3 regions of the Shigella sp. SIG3 genome follow, and region 1 is predicted to be linked to each of the others. Evidence: riboswitches for the same ligand, from Rfam matches in the RefSeq annotation. Region 1 holds a riboswitch; each other region holds the start of a gene.
What was found. Region 1 has a riboswitch for thiamine pyrophosphate ahead of thiM (hydroxyethylthiazole kinase). Riboswitches for the same ligand answer to the same signal wherever they lie in the genome.
Positions count from the first base shown of each region.

Region 2: another riboswitch for thiamine pyrophosphate. It lies ahead of thiB (thiamine ABC transporter substrate binding subunit); the one in region 1 lies ahead of thiM (hydroxyethylthiazole kinase).
Region 3: another riboswitch for thiamine pyrophosphate. It lies ahead of thiC (phosphomethylpyrimidine synthase ThiC); the one in region 1 lies ahead of thiM (hydroxyethylthiazole kinase).

Region 1 is NZ_JBQZXE010000059.1:9,826-14,013, reverse strand. Features, by position in the region: partial or broken gene ACUU1I_RS12175 (putative fimbrial-like adhesin protein) at 1-511, shown strand, start outside; gene rcnB (Ni(II)/Co(II) efflux transporter accessory subunit RcnB) at 593-931, opposite strand; gene rcnA (nickel/cobalt efflux protein RcnA) at 1,150-1,992, opposite strand; gene rcnR (Ni(II)/Co(II)-binding transcriptional repressor RcnR) at 2,113-2,385, shown strand; TPP riboswitch at 2,477-2,573, shown strand; gene thiM (hydroxyethylthiazole kinase) at 2,608-3,396, shown strand; gene thiD (bifunctional hydroxymethylpyrimidine kinase/phosphomethylpyrimidine kinase) at 3,393-4,188, shown strand, end outside.
Region 2 is NZ_JBQZXE010000012.1:780-4,967, reverse strand. Features, by position in the region: gene thiP (thiamine/thiamine pyrophosphate ABC transporter permease ThiP) at 1-849, opposite strand, end outside; gene thiB (thiamine ABC transporter substrate binding subunit) at 825-1,808, opposite strand; TPP riboswitch at 1,839-1,938, opposite strand; gene sgrR (DNA-binding transcriptional regulator SgrR) at 1,972-3,627, opposite strand; gene sgrT (glucose uptake inhibitor SgrT) at 3,716-3,847, shown strand; partial or broken gene setA (sugar efflux transporter SetA) at 3,949-4,188, shown strand, end outside.
Region 3 is NZ_JBQZXE010000027.1:20,699-24,886, forward strand. Features, by position in the region: gene thiF (thiazole biosynthesis adenylyltransferase ThiF) at 1-28, opposite strand, end outside; gene thiE (thiamine phosphate synthase) at 21-656, opposite strand; gene thiC (phosphomethylpyrimidine synthase ThiC) at 656-2,551, opposite strand; TPP riboswitch at 2,632-2,732, opposite strand; gene rsd (sigma D regulator) at 2,785-3,261, opposite strand; gene nudC (NAD(+) diphosphatase) at 3,356-4,129, shown strand; gene hemE (uroporphyrinogen decarboxylase) at 4,169-4,188, shown strand, end outside.

The DNA of each region.
Region 1 (4,188 bases):
CACAAAATGCAGGTGTCTATTCCTTCAATCTGACATTGTCATACAACCCGATAACCACAACCTGCAAACAGGACGATTTATTAATTACTTTAGACAGTATTCCCGTTTCACAATTACCAGCCACAGGTAACAAAGCAACAATAAATAGTAAAAAAAGGGATATTATTCTGCGTTGTAAAAATTTATTAGGTCAACAAAATCAAACATCACGGAAAATGCAGGTGTATTTATCAAGTTCTGACTTGTTAACCAACAGCGACACAATACTGAAAGGTGCGGAAGATAATGCGTAGGATTTATTCTTGAAAGTAATGGTTCGCCAGTCACACTTTTAAATATCACTAACAGCAGTAAAGGATACACAAATTTAAAAGAAATTGCGGCAAAGTCAAAACTTACAGATACAACGGTTTCAATTCCGATAACAGCCAGTTACTACGTCTACGATACAAACAAAGTTAAATCTGGCGCACTGGAGGCAACCGCATTAATCAACGTGAAATACGACTAATAACAAGCAAGACGAGCAAGTGGCTAATAATAAAAAATAACAAGGTGTCTGCATTTCCCCCTCATGATGAGGGGGCTTTTTTTAGCGATGATAAAAAATCTCACCGTCGTAGGCTTTAATGATTTTACCGTCGGTGTCGCTGATCAACACGTACGCGCCACCCATATAGGTCCAGTGCGTCCCGGCATCAGGCGCGGGCAGGTTACGTAACTGCCACTGCTTAATGTTGTACTCATCGGTGCGGTACATCTCTGGGACGGTATCACCTGGTTTGAAATGCTTAAAGTCAGCAATGAAACTACTTAACTCATACTTAGAAATTCCCGAGGTATTGGTCGAACCCGCGGTGGCTGGTGCGGCCCAGGCGGCACTGGTAACCAGCAAAAGCACACCCAGCAACATCTTATTTTTAATGGTCATAAACTCTCCACTTTGGGGATCTGTAATATCAGTCGCATATCTTTCCTGCCATACAATATAACTGACAAGCGATATTTTGTTAGTGATCCCATGATTTCGTAAAAAGTGTAAATGAAAGGATGCCCTAAAAGCATCCTTAGCGAGCAGAGAGTCAGCGGAAATAGCTGATTTAAGAATCATCCTGGGCTGAAGATAACATGCAAGCCTAAAGGATTGAGTTATCGCATTATGCCCATGAAGCCATGTACGCCCATATACACACCGACTAAGCCAATCAACAGACTGGAAAAATAGGGGGCGCGTTTAGCGAGAGTGTTAAATCCGCTCCAGCGTTTTGCGACCTGCTGAACGCTGATTGCTGCGCCAACGCCTACGGTGACAAGCGTTAACGCCAGGCCAATGCTGAAACTGACGACCAGTGTTGCGCCCAGTGTCAGGGCTTTCAACTGAATGCATATCAACAGCACGGTAATTGCTGCCGGGCAGGGGATAAGGCCACCGGTTAAGCCAAATAACAAAATTTGCCAGTTGATGACCTCTCTACCATCAAAGCGTCGTTTAATGTCATTGGCATGGGCTCGTGCATGGGCATCCTGATACTCGCCATGTTCGTGATGGTGATGATGTCCTTGGTCGTGGTGATGTTCGTGGTCTTGATGATGTTCGTGATGATGGTGATGATGCTCATAATCATGCCCGTGCATATTCTCCAGCCAGTTGCGTTCGCCGCGCCAGGTACGCCAGAACATCCAGAACACGGTGCCAATAATGATCACTGCGGAAATCAGCTGGAGCCACGGTTCTGCTGATTGAGCAGTAAAGCGCTTACTGATCACCATCCCGCCAAAGGCAATCAACCAGACCACCGCGGTATGCGAAATGGTTGCTGCCAGTCCGAGCATCACCGCCTGTTTAATGGTGCCTTTGATGGCGATGATAAACGCCGCCATCATCGTTTTTGAGTGCCCTGGTTCCAGGCCATGAAGCGCACCAAGTAAGATGGCGCTGGGGATGAAGAACCAGGCGTTTCCTTGCTGAAGAAGAGTTGTAAATTCGGTCATGATAATAATTCTTAGTATTAATTCGGCAATCTGATTCTACTCCCCCCCAGTACCTGATACTACCCCCCAGTAGATTAATAGTGCTATGATTTTTCATATTCTTGTTAACCAGGTGTTGCCATGTCTCATACAATCCGTGATAAACAGAAACTGAAAGCGCGTGCCAGTAAGATTCAGGGCCAGGTCGTGGCGCTCAAGAAAATGCTCGACGAGCCGCACGAATGCGCTGCAGTTTTACAACAGATTGCTGCTATCCGTGGAGCGGTAAACGGTCTGATGCGGGAAGTGATTAAAGGTCATCTGACGGAACACATCGTTCACCAGGGGGATGAGCTAAAACGTGAAGAAGATCTGGATGTCGTTCTGAAGGTGCTGGATTCATATATCAAATAATTTATTAACGCGATTGTAAAACTGCCGTTTTTCCTCGTTTACAACGGGTGCGCTGGACATTACCATCCTCCTCTGCGATTTATCATCGCAACCAAACGACTCGGGGTGCCCTTCTGCGTGAAGGCTGAGAAATACCCGTATCACCTGATCTGGATAATGCCAGCGTAGGGAAGTCACGGACCACCAGGTCATTGCTTCTTCACGTTATGGCAGGAGCAAACTATGCAAGTCGACCTGCTGAGTTCAGCGCAATCTGCGCACGCGTTACACCTTTTTCACCAACATTCCCCTCTTGTGCACTGCATGACCAATGATGTGGTGCAAACCTTTACCGCCAATACCTTGCTGGCGCTCGGTGCATCGCCAGCGATGGTTATCGAAACCGAAGAGGCCAGTCAGTTTGCGGCTATCGCCAGTGCCTTGTTGATTAACGTTGGCACACTGACGCAGCCACGCGCACAGGCGATGCGTGCTGCCGTTGAGCAAGCAAAAAGCTCTCAAACACGCTGGACGCTTGATCCAGTAGCGGTTGGTGCGCTCGATTATCGCCGCCATTTTTGTCATGAACTTTTATCTTTTAAACCGGCAGCGATACGTGGTAATGCTTCGGAAATCATGGCATTAGCTGGCATTGCTAATGGCGGACGGGGAGTGGATACCACTGACGCCGCAGCTAACGCGATACCCGCTGCACAAACACTGGCACGGGAAACTGGCGCAATCGTCGTGGTCACTGGCGAGGTGGATTATGTTACCGATGGACATCGTATCATTGGTATTCACGGTGGCGATCCGTTAATGACCAAAGTGGTAGGAACTGGCTGTGCATTATCGGCGGTTGTCGCTGCCTGCTGTGCGTTACCAGGCGATACGCTGGAAAATGTCGCATCTGCCTGTCACTGGATGAAACAAGCCGGAGAACGCGCAGTCGCCAGAAGCGAGGGGCCAGGCAGTTTTGTTCCACATTTCCTTGATGCGCTCTGGCAATTGACGCAGGAGGTGCAGGCATGAAACGAATTAACGCTCTGACGATTGCCGGTACTGATCCGAGTGGTGGTGCGGGGATTCAGGCCGATCTTAAAACCTTCTCGGCACTTGGCGCTTATGGTTGCTCAGTTATTACTGCACTGGTGGCGCAAAATACCCGTGGCGTACAGTCGGTGTATCGCATTGAGCCTGATTTTGTCGCCGCCCAGCTCGATTCGGTGTTCAGCGATGTGCGAATCGATACCACTAAAATCGGTATGTTGGCGGAAACCGATATTGTTGAAGCGGTGGCAGAACGGTTGCAACGTTATCAGATCCAAAACGTGGTACTCGACACCGTTATGCTGGCAAAAAGCGGCGACCCGCTGCTTTCACCTTCGGCGGTTGCTACGCTGCGCAGTCGATTATTGCCACAGGTTTCATTAATAACGCCAAACTTGCCCGAAGCTGCCGCCTTGCTCGACGCGCCACACGCGCGCACCGAACAGGAAATGCTGGAACAAGGGCGATCGCTGTTGGCGATGGGCTGTGGCGCAGTGCTAATGAAAGGTGGTCATCTGGATGATGAGCAAAGCCCGGACTGGCTGTTTACCCGCGAGGGTGAACAACGGTTTACCGCACCGCGCATTATGACCAAAAACACCCACGGCACTGGTTGTACACTCTCTGCGGCGTTGGCTGCACTACGCCCGCGCCATACAAACTGGGCTGACACCGTACAGGAGGCAAAAAGCTGGCTTTCATCGGCGTTAGCCCAGGCCGACACGCTGGAAGTTGGTCACGGTATTGGTCCGGTTCACCACTTCCACGCCTGGT
Region 2 (4,188 bases), on a different contig from region 1:
ATCGTCCGGATCGCGCCAGCCTTGCAGCAGCGTGGTGCCGGGCGCAATGGCCTTACTTAGTCGCTGACTCAACAGCACCAGCCCAAGGCAACACACCATCTGGAGCAGCGCCAGCATCGCCGCGCGGGCAGGATCGTAGTCGTAACTCAGCGCCTGATAAATAGCCAGCTCGATAGTGGTTGCCTGCGGACCGCCGCCCAGCGATAGCACGGTGGCGAAGCTGGCGAAACAGAGCATAAAGATAAGCGCGGCAACCGGCGGGATTTGTCGCCGTAGCCACGGCCATTCGACGAAGCGGAAAAAATGCCAGCCGCGCATCCCAAGCTGGGCGGCAAGCTGACGTTGTTCGCCGGGAATGTTTTCCAGTGCCTGGAGTAATAAGCGGCTCGCCATCGGCAGATTAAAAAATACGTGCGCCAGCAAAATGCCTTGCAGGCCGTAGGGCGAAAAGGTCCACTCCAGACCGAGCGATTGGCAGAGCGATGCCAGCCAGCCCTGACGACCATAGACGCTAAGAATGCCGAAAACAGCAACTAGCACCGGGAGGATCAAGGTCATTGCGCACAGACGCAACAGCGCCAGCCGACCCGGAAAGCGCCTGCGATAGAGGGCGCGGGCGAGGAATATCGCGGGTACGACAGAGAGTAGCGCCGAGAGAAACGCCTGCCAGAAGGAGAAGCGCACCACATGCCACAGGTAGCTGTCCTGCCAGACTGCCACCCAGTTACCCTGCGGCGCGTTCCACCACAGGGCGAGAAACGCCGCGAGCGCAACCGCTACCACCAGCGTGGCGGCGCTTACACCTGGAATTAACCAGCCGGGAATTAACGGCTGACGGCGCGTTGCCATTCGCTAATCCATGCCTGACGTTGTGCCGCCACTTCAGCTGGTGTGAACTCCAGCGTGGTGGCCGGTTTGGTCAATTGTTCAAACCCGGCAGGCAGCGTGACATTTGCCACCGGATACATCCAGTTACCGGTTGGGATCGCATTCTGAAAAGCCGGAGAAACCATAAACTGGAGGAATTTTTGCGCCAGCTCCGGCTGCTTGCTGGCAGCGGTGCGGGCGGCGACTTCCACCTGCAGATAGTGACCTTCGCTAAAGTTCGCGGCGGCGTAGTTATCTTTTTTCTCTTCGAGAATGTGATAAGCCGGAGAGGTGGTGTAACTCAGTACCAGATCGCTTTCACCTTTTAAAAACAGGCCGTAGGCTTCGCTCCAGCCTTTGGTGACCGTGACGGTTTTCTTCGCCAGTTTTTGCCAGGCTTGTGGGGCGTCATCGCCATAGACTTTTTGCATCCACAACAGCAGACCCAGCCCCGGCGTGCTGGTACGCGGATCCTGATAAATCACCCGCCAGTTCTGATCGCTCTCAACCAATTCTTTCAGGCTTTGCGGCGGGTTTTTCAGTTTGTTCTTGTCATAGACGAAGGCGAAATAGCCGTAATCAAACGGGACGAAAGTGTCATTATTCCAGCCGCTGGGAACGTTAACGGCATCCGCTGCCACACCGCTTTTGGCAAATAGTCCGGTTTTACTGGCGGCGTCTAACAGATTGTTATCCAGCCCCAGCACCACATCGGCTTTACTATTTTTGCCTTCCATCCGTAGACGGTTGAGAAGCGAAACGCCATCTTCCAGCGCCACCAGTTTCAGTTCGCAGTTACAGTCGGCTTCAAAAGCTTTTTTGATCTTTGGACCAGGCCCCCAGTCGGCGGCGAAGGAATCGTAGGTATAAACAGTCAGAACGGGTTTAGCGAAAACGGGCGCTGTGCACAGCAACAGCAGGGGAAGACATTTTTTTAACACTTTGCACCTCAAAAAAGAGTGGCAAAGGACTTGAGAAGGAGCCTCAAATCCCTTCGCCGGCGTTATCCGGATCAGGTTCGACGGGTATTTTCTCAGCGCACGCGTTTGCGTGGCACCCCGTTGAGAACGGCGTTAGTGTAGTGATTTTGTTATCTACCAGCAATCATGGATCCGGTGGCGCAAACCACGCTGATTTAAAATCGAACCAGCCGAGGGTATTCATACGCAGGCCGCGCATACTGCGTTGTCCCTGAATGATCAGCCAGTGGTGGATAAGCGGCACCATTGCTTTACTGGCGACCAGTTGCTGGCACCAGTTCGCCAGGTTCATTTCGCCATTGCGCCAGCGGGCGGCGTCGGCTTGCCAGTCGATCGGAATACAGTGTTGGAGCAGCGGCACCTCGCACAAGTGCGCGAACAGCGAAAAATCCAGCGGCAGCGTAAAGTTGGCGCTATTAAGCCAGATATCGCTCTCGATCTCTCCTTCATGCCACTGATCGTAGCTGATCTCTTTGATTTCCAGCGTGACCTGGTGACTTGCCAGAATCTGCTGCATGATCCCGGCAATCACCCGATGCTCACTGTGATCCTGATAAAAGGTCAGGGTGAGGCTTTCCAGGCCAGCCGGTTTTTCGCTCTTTATGGTGCGGGCATGGTGCCAACGGGGGAGCAGTCCATAAGCCGGGAACCACAGTTGCTGGTACTGTTCCTCAGCGAAATAGACCAGATTAGTTGGAGAAAGCACATAGCTTACCCAGTCCCTGACTTGCTGATTCGCCCCGCGATGGGTGCGGCTGTCGAACAGTAAATAGTAGCAACCTTCCTCCAGGCGGCTTTCAATCTCTTTTTCCTCGCCCTGTGGACCTTTTAGCATCAGATCACCGGCTGGCTCGTCGGCAATTTCCGGCAGAACCCAGACGTTAACTTCGTCGATTAATGCCCGGTAACCGAAGAAGTCATCGAATGCCTGAATTTTCAGTTGATTGGTGCTGTTGCGAATCACCGCATACGGACCGGTGCCAATAGGATGGCTGGCAAAGTTACTGAGGGTTTCCCATTCGCACGGCAGGATCATCGCCGGAACTTGCCCCAGCAGTAACGGCAACCAGCGGTCCGGCTGCGTGAGATGGATATCCAGCGTCCAGGGCGTCGGCGACACAATGTCCGTAATATGCGAATAGAGCGGCAGCGTATTGATTCGTTTTAAAGAGGCGATCACGTCGTCCATTTCCAGTTCACGACCATGATGAAAATGGACTCCTGGACGCAAAAAGAAACGCCAGTGAAGCGGTGATATTTGCTGCCAGTGGTGGGCGATGTCTGCTTCCAGTTCCCCATTTTCCTCATTTATGCGCGTTAGCGAACTGAAGATTTGCCGGGCAATATGGGTTTCGGAACGGCGCAATGCGCTGCCAGGTAGCAGATTACGCAACGGACGATAGTAGAGCACGCGCAGGATGTGCCGCCCCTGGCGGAAGCTGCGGCCCAGATGAGAAACCAGCATTTGCCGCACAGTCGCTTTGTCGCCAACCAACTGCACTAGTTGGTCGATACGATCCTGCTCCAGCAGGTCTTCCGCCCGCTGTTGCTGAAGCGCCAGCCCGGTATAGAGGAATGTCAGACGCGAGCGTTTACCGCGCCCGACTTCCGCTTCCCACGTCAGCCAGCCGCGATCCTGCATGGTGTTGAGCAGGGTACGCATATGACGACGCGAGCAGCTCAATAACGCTGCCAGTTCGTTGAGCGTTGTGTCCTGCGATTTACCCTCGCAGCATTGCCACAGGCGGATGAACTGTTGTTGCAGACGAGCAGATGGCATAAAAGGGGAACTCCTGCGCAAAAGACAGCAATTTTATTTTCCCTATATTAAGTCAATAATTCCTAACGATGAAGCAAGGAGATGCCCCATGCGTCAGTTTTATCAGCACTATTTTACCGCGACAGCGAAGTTGTGCTGGTTGCGTTGGTTAAGCGTCCCACAACGATTAACCATGCTTGAAGGACTGATGCAGTGGGATGACCGCAATTCTGAAAGTTGACTTGCCTGCATCATGTGTGACTGAGTATTGGTGTAAAATCACCCGCCAGCAGATTATACCTGCTGGTTTTTTTTATTCTCGCCGCGCTAAAAAGGGAACGTATGATCTGGATAATGACGATGGCTCGCCGTATGAACGGTGTTTACGCGGCATTTATGCTGGTCGCTTTTATGATGGGGGTGGCCGGGGCGCTACAGGCTCCTACATTGAGCTTATTTCTGAGTCGTGAGGTTGGCGCGCAACCTTTCTGGATCGGACTCTTTTATACGGTGAATGCTATTGCTGGGATCGGCGTAAGCCTCTGGTTGGCAAAACGTTCTGACAGTCAGGGCGATCGGCGA
Region 3 (4,188 bases), on a different contig from region 1:
TATAACGCATAAAGTCACGGTCATTCATCGCCAACTCCTGCAATTTCCAGCAACTGTGCCGTTGCCAAACGCCAGTCTGCGGCTTGAGTAATGGCGCTGACGACGGCGATACTGCCGACACCCGTTGCTATCACCGCAGGCGCGCGTGCCAGACTGATACCGCCAATCGCCACGGTGGGATAATCCGCCAGGCGCTCAACATGCCGTGCCAACTGTTCCAGCCCCTGCGGTGCAGAAGGCATCTGTTTGGTTTGCGTCGGGAACACATGTCCCAGCGCGATATAAGAGGGGCGTGCTGCCAGCGCGACGTCGATTTCCATATCGTCATGTGTCGAAACGCCCAGCCGCAGGCCTGCCGCGCGGATGGCATTGAGATCGGTGGCTTGCAAATCTTCCTGCCCCAAATGGACGCCATACGCCTGATGCTTGATCGCGAGCCGCCAGTAATCGTTGATAAACAATCGCGCGTTATAGCGGCGGCCCAGCGCAATTGCCGCCACGACATCGGCTTCCACCTCTTCATCGCGCCGATCTTTGATGCGTAGCTGGAGAGTACGTACGCCTGCATCCAACAGACGTTCGATCCACTGTACGCTGTCCACCACCGGGTACAGTCCTAAACGAAAAGGTACAGGAGGAAAATCAGGCTGATACATCACGCTTCCTCCTTATGCAGGTAGATTTCTCCGCCTCTGGCACGGAAGTTCTCCGACATATCCGCCATTCCCACTTCAATGGTTTGCGCGGCGGCGTAATCGCGTACTTCCTGGCTGATTTTCATCGAGCAGAATTTTGGCCCACACATGGAGCAAAAATGGGCGACTTTGCCGGACTCTTGGGGCAGGGTTTCATCGTGATAAGCGCGGGCGGTAAACGGGTCGAGGGCCAGATTAAACTGGTCTTCCCAGCGAAATTCGAAGCGGGCTTTCGACATGGCGTTATCGCGAATTTGCGCGCCCGGATGCCCTTTTGCCAGGTCAGCAGCGTGGGCGGCAATCTTATAAGTGATAAGCCCCTGCTTAACATCTTCTTTATTGGGCAGACCCAGATGCTCTTTTGGCGTTACGTAACAGAGCATCGCGCAGCCAAACCAGCCAATCATCGCCGCACCAATCCCCGACGTGAAGTGGTCATAGCCCGGTGCAATATCGGTAGTTAGCGGCCCCAGAGTGTAAAACGGCGCTTCGTGGCAGTGCTCTAACTCCTCGGTCATATTGCGGTGGATCATCTGCATCGGCACATGGCCTGGGCCTTCAATCATCACCTGTACGTCATATTCCCAGGCGATTTTGGTCAGTTCGCCCAGCGTATGCAATTCGGCAAACTGCGCTTCATCGTTGGCGTCCTGAATAGAACCGGGGCGCAGACCGTCGCCCAGCGACAGCGAAACGTCATAAGCGGCACAGATTTCACAAATTTCGCGGAAGTGTTGATAGAGGAAATTTTCCTGATGATGGGAGAGGCACCATTTCGCCATAATCGAACCGCCGCGAGAGACGATACCGGTCAGGCGTTTCGCGGTCATCGGCACATAGCGCAGCAGTACGCCCGCATGGATAGTGAAGTAATCCACACCTTGCTCGGCCTGTTCCAGCAGCGTGTCGCGGAACGCTTCCCAGGTAAGATCTTCGGCGATCCCGTTAACCTTCTCCAGCGCCTGGTAGATCGGCACTGTACCGATCGGCACCGGACTGTTACGCAAAATCCACTCGCGGGTTTCGTGAATATAGCGACCGGTGGAGAGATCCATCACCGTATCCGCTCCCCAGCGCGTGGACCATACCAGCTTTTCCACTTCTTCTTCGATGGAAGAGGTGACCGCCGAGTTGCCGATATTGGCGTTAACTTTTACCAGGAAGTTACGGCCAATAATCATCGGCTCCGATTCCGGATGATTAATGTTGGCCGGGATAATCGCACGTCCGGCAGCAACTTCATCACGGACAAATTCCGCAGTGATATTTTCCGGCAGATGTGCGCCAAAGCTCATTCCCGGATGCTGGTGGCGTAAAACCTCGCTACGGATGCGCTCGCGGCCCATATTCTCGCGGATGGCGATGAATTCCATTTCCGGCGTGATGATGCCCTGGCGGGCGTAGTGCAGTTGGGTGACACGGCGTCCTGTTTTGGCGCGTTTTGGCGTTAATAAGCCGCTAAAACGTAGCTCGTCGAGACCATCATCTGCCAGCCGCGTTCTGGTGTAATCGGAACTGCGCACGGTAAGTTCTTCGGTATCGGCGCGCGCATCGATCCACGGCTGGCGTAGTTTTGCCAGCCCTTGCTGCACGTTAATGGCGATCTGCGGATCACCATACGGGCCGGAGGTGTCGTAGACCGGAATCGCTTCGTTTTCTTCGTACTGCGGCTGTTCTTTGCTACCGCCAATTAGCGTCGGGCTAAGCTGGATCTCACGCATCGGCACGCGCACGCCGGGGTGTGTGCCAGTGATATAAATGCGTTTTGAGTTGGGAAAGGCGGTGCCTTCCAGGGTGTCGATAAAATGTTGGGCCCGGGCGCGTTGTTCGCGGCGGGTCAGTTTTGTTGCAGACATAGCTCATTCCAAAAAGTTAAGGACGTGGCTTGTCAGACGACGGATGAAGCAAGAGACGATCGCCGCAAAGGCGATGCGATAGCAGATTAACTCTTGTTCCCTTCGCAGGTATTAGCCTGATCAGGTTCCGCGGATCCCGAATAAACGGTCTCAGCCAGTTAAGGCACTCCGACAAGAAATTAGCCCCCACAAACGGGGCGTTGAATGTAAATTACGCGTTAACAGCGCAGAACTCAAGCAGGATGTTTGACGCGGGCGGCGTCAAGCACCAGCAGAATCAGCTTATCTTCCAGCACAAAGCGCGCTTCCAGCGCCTCGCCGATGTCAGATAAAACCTGTTGAAACTCAAGGTAATTATCATGATCGATGGCGGTTTCCAGGCTGGAATCGTAGTAATCCATAATCTGTTGGGTATTGGCTTCGAGTTGCGGCCAAATCTTCGCGGCGCGCGCGAGTTGCCCGTTGCCTTCCAGCTTATGAAGAATGCGCTCATAAATACTGAAATGTCCGGCAGACAAGTAATCGACCAGGCTCTGACAAAAATCATCAAGGGCTTTTTCGTTTAGCCTCATGTACGATTCTTTGCCAGGCTTAATGCCAACCAGATTGTAGTAAGCCACGAGCAGATGCTTACGTACATGTAGCCAGCGATCAACCAGTTTGTTACTTCCTCTGACGCGCTCCGTCAGGTTATCGAGCTGGTTAAGCATGATTGACTCCGCAAGTTTGTATTCAAAAACTGCTCAGTGAGAAATGTAAAAACCATGTTAAACATGCCAGTGATGCAAAGGTAGTGCAAGAGCTATGGATCGTATAATTGAAAAATTAGATCACGGCTGGTGGGTCGTCAGCCATGAACAAAAATTATGGTTGCCGAAGGGAGAATTGCCATATGGCGAAGCGGCAAATTTCGATCTTGTGGGTCAGCGCGCACTACAAATCGGCGAATGGCAGGGGGAACCTGTTTGGTTAATACAACAGCAGCGGCGTCACGATATGGGGTCGGTACGTCAGGTCATTGATCTCGATGTTGGGCTGTTTCAACTGGCCGGACGTGGCGTGCAACTGGCGGAGTTTTACCGATCGCATAAATACTGTGGTTACTGCGGGCATGAAATGTATCCGAGCAAAACCGAATGGGCGATGCTGTGCAGCCATTGCCGTGAGCGTTACTACCCGCAAATCGCCCCCTGCATTATTGTTGCCATCCGTCGCGATGATTCGATCCTCCTCGCCCAGCATACCCGCCATCGTAACGGTGTCCATACAGTACTTGCCGGATTCGTCGAAGTGGGCGAAACCCTCGAGCAGGCAGTCGCGCGGGAAGTGATGGAAGAGAGCGGAATTAAAGTTAAAAACTTGCGTTACGTGACTTCTCAGCCGTGGCCGTTTCCTCAGTCTTTAATGACCGCGTTTATGGCGGAATATGACAGCGGCGACATCGTGATCGACCCGAAAGAATTGCTCGAGGCGAACTGGTATCGCTATGACGATTTGCCGTTACTCCCGCCGCCCGGCACCGTAGCGCGCCGTCTGATAGAAGATACTGTGGCGATGTGTCGGGCAGAGTATGAGTGATGATACACTGACCGCCTGACGCACTAAGGAACAGCCAAAATGACCGAACTTAAAAACGA